3 regions of the Enterobacter dykesii genome follow, and region 3 is predicted to be linked to each of the others. Evidence: riboswitches for the same ligand, from Rfam matches in the RefSeq annotation. Region 3 holds a riboswitch; each other region holds the start of a gene.

Region 1 (2,266 bases), 1.8 Mb from region 3:
GAGATACACAAGAATGAGAATTACAATTTCAGGTGTTGGTGGGCTGCCTTTGGTGGTTTCACATGTCAAGACTCTAGAGTATAACGACCTGATTAATGTCAGTGGGCTATGCAGGGCACTAGGAGATATTCCGCGCTCTTCATTTCTCGATAAGGTCGAGCGACTTGGGCTTGAGGGGGCTATCAAGCATTACCTCAACCTACAGCGACAACGAAAACTGAAAACATAAGAGCCGGGTTAATCCCGGCTTTTTTATAGCAATTTTTTAACCTTGTGAAACGGGACTGATTTGAAAAGGTATCCTTGAACTCCCCAAATACCAACCTCCTGTAGAAGGTCGAGATATTGTCTGCTCTCTACGCCTTCCACCACTATCTTCTCGCAGTACCGCTTTATGTTTTTTATCAACAAGGGAAATGTGGGTTTATCAATTTGCTCATTGAAGAAATGACGGTCAATCTTCGCCACTTCGAAGTAACCCTCAAGCAGGCTGGCAACATTTGCATTTCCGGCTCCCAGGTCATCCAGCCACAGTGAGTTAACACCCTGACATAGTGATTTCAGAATCGGGCTTTTAAGCCCTTGCTCAAGACCAGGAAATTCTTCAGAAATTTCAAGTTTGATAAACGGCATGGAACTGACAGTTAGCTGTAACAAACCGTCATGCCTTAAGAGTGTCGCCATATCGTAGTCAACATTGAGCGAGCAGAACAACCCGTGATGCTCGAACCAGTCCTGCTTACTGGCTATGACCCCAAACTGTTTGTAGAGAAAAAGGCGTTTCTGATCGAAATCCCATCCTGAAATGACAAACGCTGGGTGAAGGGGTCGTTTGGACTCTGAGACAAACCGCGTAAGAAGTTCGACTCCTAACAGCTTACCTTCAATGTTCATGATGGGTTCAGCAATGAATTCAGAGTGCATGTTACGTTCCAGTTGAGTGATAACTGCCTGATAATGCACCTTTAAAAATTATTGATCAATAATAACGATCAATAATAAAATAACGATCGATAAAAACGATAGATGTATCTTTTTGAAATGTAATGACAATTTATTTTTAAGATTAATCTTGTGTTGAGAAACAAGAGCAGGTCTTTTTCATCACATTCATATCTACGGGTTCGAAAACGACGAAAGATCACAACTAAACGAGGCTGGGGAAACCCGGCCTTTTTGTCGTTTGAATGTGGGACACAACGTGGGACACAAACTGGGACACAGAGCATTTTTTATGGTTGAGTCTTTGGCTTTCCGCTGGCATGATCCAGAACAGGGATTAACGGGACGTTAATCGCAAGCTTTTGATTCTGTTTTATTTGACTCGGGGTGCCCTTCTTTGTGAAGGCTGAGAAATACCCGTATTACCTGATCTGGATAATGCCAGCGTAGGGAAGTCAGATGCCTTCCCGGTCATCGCTTCTTCACGCAAGGCAGGAGCGAACCCATGCAGCCTGACCTGCTCGATTTACACGTTTTACACCACTTCCGAACCCGTTCTCCGCTGACCCACTGTATGACCAACGATGTCGTACAGACCTTCACGGCCAACGTTTTGCTGGCGCTTGGCGCATCACCCGCGATGGTGATTGAGGCCGAAGAGGCTGAACAGTTTGCCAGCATCGCCGATGCGCTGCTGGTTAACGTTGGTACGCTGACCTCGCCGCGCGCCCAGGCGATGCGTCGCGCAATAGAAAGCGCGGTGGCGGCAGGCAAGCCCTGGACGCTGGACCCGGTTGCCGCGGGTGCCCTTACGTTCCGCACCCGTTTTTGCCATCAAATCCTTGCCCTGAAACCGGCCGCCATTCGCGGCAATGCCTCAGAGATTCTGGCCCTTGCCGAAATGAGCGCGGGCGGGCGCGGTGTCGATACAACCGATACCGCAGCCAGCGCGGTGCCCGCTGCACAGGCGCTGGCGCGCCAGACCAATGCCGTTGTGGTCGTCACCGGTGAGGTGGATTACATCACTGACGGGCAACGCACCCGCACGGTAACGGGCGGCGATCCGTTGATGACGCGCGTAGTGGGAACCGGATGCGCGCTTTCTGCCGTTGTGGCGGCGAGCTGCTCGCTGCCGGGCGACCGGATGGATAACGTCACTGCCGCCTGCGGATGGATGAAGCGAGCCGGAACGGTGGCCGTTGCGCAGTCACGCGGGCCAGGCAGTTTTGCCAGCGCGTTCCTGGATGCGCTCTATACGCTGGAGGAGCAGCCATGAAACGGATTAACGCCCTGACCATTGCCGGCACCGATCCCAGCGGCGGCG
Region 2 (2,266 bases), 470 kb from region 3:
CTGGCGGCGGTACGCGCGGCGACTTCCACCTGCAGATAGTGCCCTTCCGCAAAATCTGCGGCTGCATAGTTGTCTTTCTTCTCGGCGATAATATGGTAGGCCGGAGAGGTGGTGTAGCTCAGCACCAGGTCGCTTTCACCTTTGAGGAACAGGCCATAGGCTTCGCTCCAGCCCTTGGTGACAGTGACGGTTTTAGCGGCCAGCTTCTGCCACGCCTCCTGCGCTTTATCCCCGTAAACCTTTTGCATCCACAGCAGCAGGCCCAGGCCTGGCGTGCTGGTGCGCGGATCTTCATAAATCACGCGCCATTTCTGGTCACTCTCAACCAGCTCTTTCAGGCTCTTCGGCGGGTTTTTCAGCTTATTTTTGTCGTAAACAAAAGCAAAGTAGCCATAGTCGAACGGCACAAAGGTGTCGTTTTTCCAGCCGCCCGGCACGTTAACGGCATCTGCCGCGACGCCGCTTTTAGCAAACAGTTTGGTCTGCGAGGCGGCTTCCAGCAGGTTGTTATCCAGCCCGAGCACCACGTCGGCCTTGCTGTTTTTCCCTTCCATGCGCAGACGGTTGAGTAGCGATACGCCATCTTCCAGCGCCACGAACTTCAGTTCGCAGTTACAGTCCGCTTCAAAGGCTTTTTTAACCACCGGGCCAGGGCCCCAGTCGGCAGAGAAGGAGTCGTAGGTGTAGACCGTCAGGACGGGCTTCGCAAAAGCAGGCAGCGCAAACAGCGCCAGCAGGGGGAGAACTTTTTTTAACACTTTGCACCTCAAGGTTGAGTGGCAAAGGATTTTGAGCGACAGCCTCAAATCCCTTCGCCGGCGTTATCCGGATCAGGTTCGACGGGTATTATCTCAGCGCACATCTGTGATGCAGCACCCCGTTGAGAACGGCGCTATTGTAATGATTTGGTGAATATTACGAAAGCGTTATGGCTCCGGCGGCGCAAACCAGGCGGATTTAAAATCAAACCAGCCCAGGGTGTTCATCCGCAGGCCGCGCATGCTGCGCTGGCCCTGGATCATCAGCCAGTGGTGGATCAAGGGTACGATCGCCTGCTCGGCCAGAAGCTGCTGGCACCAGGCTGCAAGATTCATTTCGCCCGCGCGCCACAGGGCGGCATCCTGCTGCCAGTCACGGTCGATGCAGTGCTGGATCAGCGGGACTTCATACAGGTGTGAAAATAATGAAAAATCGAGCGGCAGGGTAAAGTTGGCGCTGTTGAGCCAGATATCACTGGCGATCTCCCCCTGATGCCATTCGTCATAGTCCACTTCCCTGACCTCTAACCTGACCCCCTCGGCTGCCAGCAGTCGGGTCATGATTCTGGCGATAAAACGATGCTCCACGTGTTCGCGGTAGTAGGTCAGGGTGATGGACTCCAGCCCAGCGGGTTTGTCGCAGTGCACCGGGCGGGCGTGGTGCCAGCGCGGAAGCAGGCCGTACGCCGGGAACCAGTATGTCTGGTACTGCTCTTCCGCATGGTAAATCAGATTAGAAGGGGACAAAACGTGGCTAACCCACCTGCGGACGGCCTGGTTTGCCCCACGGTGGGTGCGGCGGTCAAAGAGAAGATAGTAGCATCCCTCCTCCAGGCGACTCTCCACGGCTTTTTCTCCCGTGGTGGGGCCTTCCAGCGTTAGGCCGGCGCTCAGCTCTTCATTGAGATCCGGTAATACCCAGACGTTCACCTCGTCGATGAGCGCCCGATAGCCAAAGTATTCATCGAACGCGCGGATTTTCAGCTGGTTGCTGTTATTGCGGGAGACGGAGTAGGGCCCGGTGCCAATTGGCAGGCTGGCAAAATTGTTCAATGTTTCCCACTCGCCGGGCAAAATCATCGACGGCACGTAGCCCAGCAGCCAGGGAAGCCACTTATCCTGCTGCGACAGCTCGATATCCAGCGTCCAGGCCGTGGGCGAGTGGACGCGGGAGATATGCGAGTAGAGCGGGAGCTTGCGGACGCGTTCCAGAGAGGCGATGACGTCGAGCATTTCCAGCTCGCGGCCGTGGTGAAAGTGGATGCCGGGGCGTAAAAAGAAGCGCCAGTGGCGGGGTGAAAGCTGCTGCCAGTGGTGCGCGATATCCGCTTCCAGTTCCCCGTTTTCCTCATTTATGCGCGTCAGGCCGCTGAAGATTTGCCGGGCCATGTGGGTTTCTGAGCGGCGTAAGGCCGTGCCGGGCAATAGATTTTTCATCGGACGGTAGTAGAGCACCCGCAGAATGTGTCGGCCCTGACGAAAGCTGCGCCCGAGATGGGAAACCAGCA
Region 3 (2,266 bases):
CGTGGCAGAGCTCCAGCTCCTCGGTCATGTTGCGGCGGATCATCTGCATCGGCACGTGTCCCGGACCTTCAATCATCACCTGCACGTCATACTCCCAGGCGATTTTGGTCAGTTCGCCCAGCGTGTGCAGTTCGGCAAACTGCGCTTCGTCGTTCGCGTCGCGAATAGAGCCCGGACGCAGGCCGTCGCCCAGCGACAGAGAGACATCATACGCGGCGCAAATTTCGCAGATCTCGCGGAAGTGTTCGTAGAGGAAGTTTTCCTGGTGATGGGACAGGCACCACTTCGCCATGATGGAACCGCCGCGCGAGACGATGCCGGTCAGACGCTTAGCCGTCATCGGCACGTAGCGCAGCAGCACGCCCGCGTGAATGGTGAAGTAGTCCACGCCCTGCTCGGCCTGCTCCAGCAGCGTGTCGCGGAACGCTTCCCAGGTAAGGTCTTCGGCGATGCCGTTGACCTTCTCCAGCGCCTGATAAATCGGGACGGTGCCAATCGGTACCGGGCTGTTACGCAGGATCCATTCGCGGGTTTCGTGAATATAACGGCCAGTGGAGAGATCCATTACCGTGTCCGCACCCCAGCGCGTGGACCAGACCAGCTTCTCCACCTCTTCTTCGATGGAGGAGGTGACGGCCGAGTTACCGATGTTAGCGTTGACCTTCACCAGGAAGTTGCGGCCGATAATCATCGGCTCGGATTCCGGGTGGTTGATGTTGGCAGGGATAATCGCGCGGCCTGCGGCCACTTCGTCACGCACAAACTCCGGCGTGATGTTCTCCGGCAGACGAGCGCCAAAGCCTTCACCCGGATGCTGATAGCGCAGCACTTCGCTACGGATGCGCTCGCGACCCATGTTTTCGCGGATGGCGATGAACTCCATTTCCGGCGTGACGATACCCCGGCGCGCGTAGTGCAACTGGGTCACGCATTTGCCCGCCTTAGCGCGTTTTGGCGTCAGCAGGCCGGTAAAGCGCAGCTCGTCCAGACCGTCGTCGGCCAGGCGCTCTTTGGTGTACGCAGAGCTGCGCACGCTCAGCTCTTCGCAGTCGTTACGCGCGTCAATCCAGGGCTGGCGCAGCTTCGCCAGACCCTGCTGGACGTTAATGGCAACATCAGGATCGCCGTACGGACCGGAGGTGTCATATACCGGCACGGCTTCGTTGTCTTCATACTGCGGGTTATCTTTGCTGCCGCCGACAAGCGTCGGGCTAAGCTGAATTTCGCGCATTGGGACGCGGATATCGGCCTGCGAGCCGGAAATATAGATGCGTTTCGAGTTCGGGAAAGCGGTGCCTTCCAGCGTGTCGATGAAGTGTTGGGCCTGTGCGCGCTGTTCGCGGCGGGTCAGTTTTGCAGTAGACATAGCTCATTCCAAAAGTGAAGGACATGGCTTGTCAGACGACGGATGAAGCAAGAGAGGATCGCCCGGGGACGATTCAACAGCAGTGTGACTCTTGTTCCCTTCGCAGGTATTAGCCTGATCAGGTTCCGCGGATCCCGAATTAACGGTCTCAGCCCGCGCTTTCAGGCGCTGGGCACTCCGACAAGAAAAATCCCCCTCGTGAGAGGGGCGAATGGTTGTAAATTACTCGTTAACGGTGAAGAACTCAAGCAGGGCGCGCGACGTTCTCTTCGTTACTGATGTTCAAATCATTATCCAGCACGAGGGCGATCAGCTTATCTTCCAGCGTGAATCGCTCTTCCAGCGCTTCACCGAGGTCGGATAGCGCCTGCTGAAACTCAAGGTAGTTATCGTGGTCGATAGCGTTCTCGAGCGCGGAATCATAGTAATCCATGATCTGCTGGGTGTTGGCTTCCAGAAGGGGATAGAGCTTGCTGGCTGCTAAATACGGCGTTGTCCCTTCCATTTCACGGATAATGCGTTCATAAATATTGAAATGGCCGTCGGACAGATAGTCGACCAGGCCCTGACAAAAATCATCCAGCGCTTTTTCATTCAGTCGCATAAACGATTCTTTGCCAGGCTTAATACCGACCAAATTGTAATAAGCCACGAGTAGATGCTTGCGCACATGTAGCCAGCGATCCACCAGTTTGTTACTTCCTCTAACGCGCTCAGTCAGGCTTTGCAGCTGGTTTAACATGGTCGACTCCGCAAAATGTAGGATTGAATCTGCTTATCCAGAATGTAACCACAATGCTAACAACATGTCAGTGAAGCGAAGGTAGTGCAATAGATATGGATCGTATTATTGAAAAATCAGATCTTGGTTGGTGGATCGTCAGTCACGAACAAAAATTA

Evidence for each region. Region 3 has a riboswitch for thiamine pyrophosphate ahead of thiC (phosphomethylpyrimidine synthase ThiC). Riboswitches for the same ligand answer to the same signal wherever they lie in the genome.
Region 1: it holds a riboswitch for thiamine pyrophosphate, as region 3 does, so the genes downstream of both, thiM (hydroxyethylthiazole kinase) here and thiC (phosphomethylpyrimidine synthase ThiC) in region 3, are expected to answer to the same signal.
Region 2: it holds a riboswitch for thiamine pyrophosphate, as region 3 does, so the genes downstream of both, thiB (thiamine ABC transporter substrate binding subunit) here and thiC (phosphomethylpyrimidine synthase ThiC) in region 3, are expected to answer to the same signal.

The regions. Positions count from the first base shown of each region.
Region 1 is NZ_CP126604.1:2,998,038-3,000,303, reverse strand. It holds gene F0320_RS14350 (EAL domain-containing protein) at 253-924, opposite strand; TPP riboswitch at 1,316-1,412, shown strand; gene thiM (hydroxyethylthiazole kinase) at 1,448-2,218, shown strand; gene thiD (bifunctional hydroxymethylpyrimidine kinase/phosphomethylpyrimidine kinase) at 2,215-2,266, shown strand, end outside.
Region 2 is NZ_CP126604.1:684,699-686,964, forward strand. It holds gene thiB (thiamine ABC transporter substrate binding subunit) at 1-758, opposite strand, end outside; TPP riboswitch at 790-890, opposite strand; gene sgrR (HTH-type transcriptional regulator SgrR) at 927-2,266, opposite strand, start outside.
Region 3 is NZ_CP126604.1:217,576-219,841, forward strand. It holds gene thiC (phosphomethylpyrimidine synthase ThiC) at 1-1,366, opposite strand, end outside; TPP riboswitch at 1,445-1,556, opposite strand; gene F0320_RS01000 (Rsd/AlgQ family anti-sigma factor) at 1,611-2,108, opposite strand; gene nudC (NAD(+) diphosphatase) at 2,204-2,266, shown strand, end outside.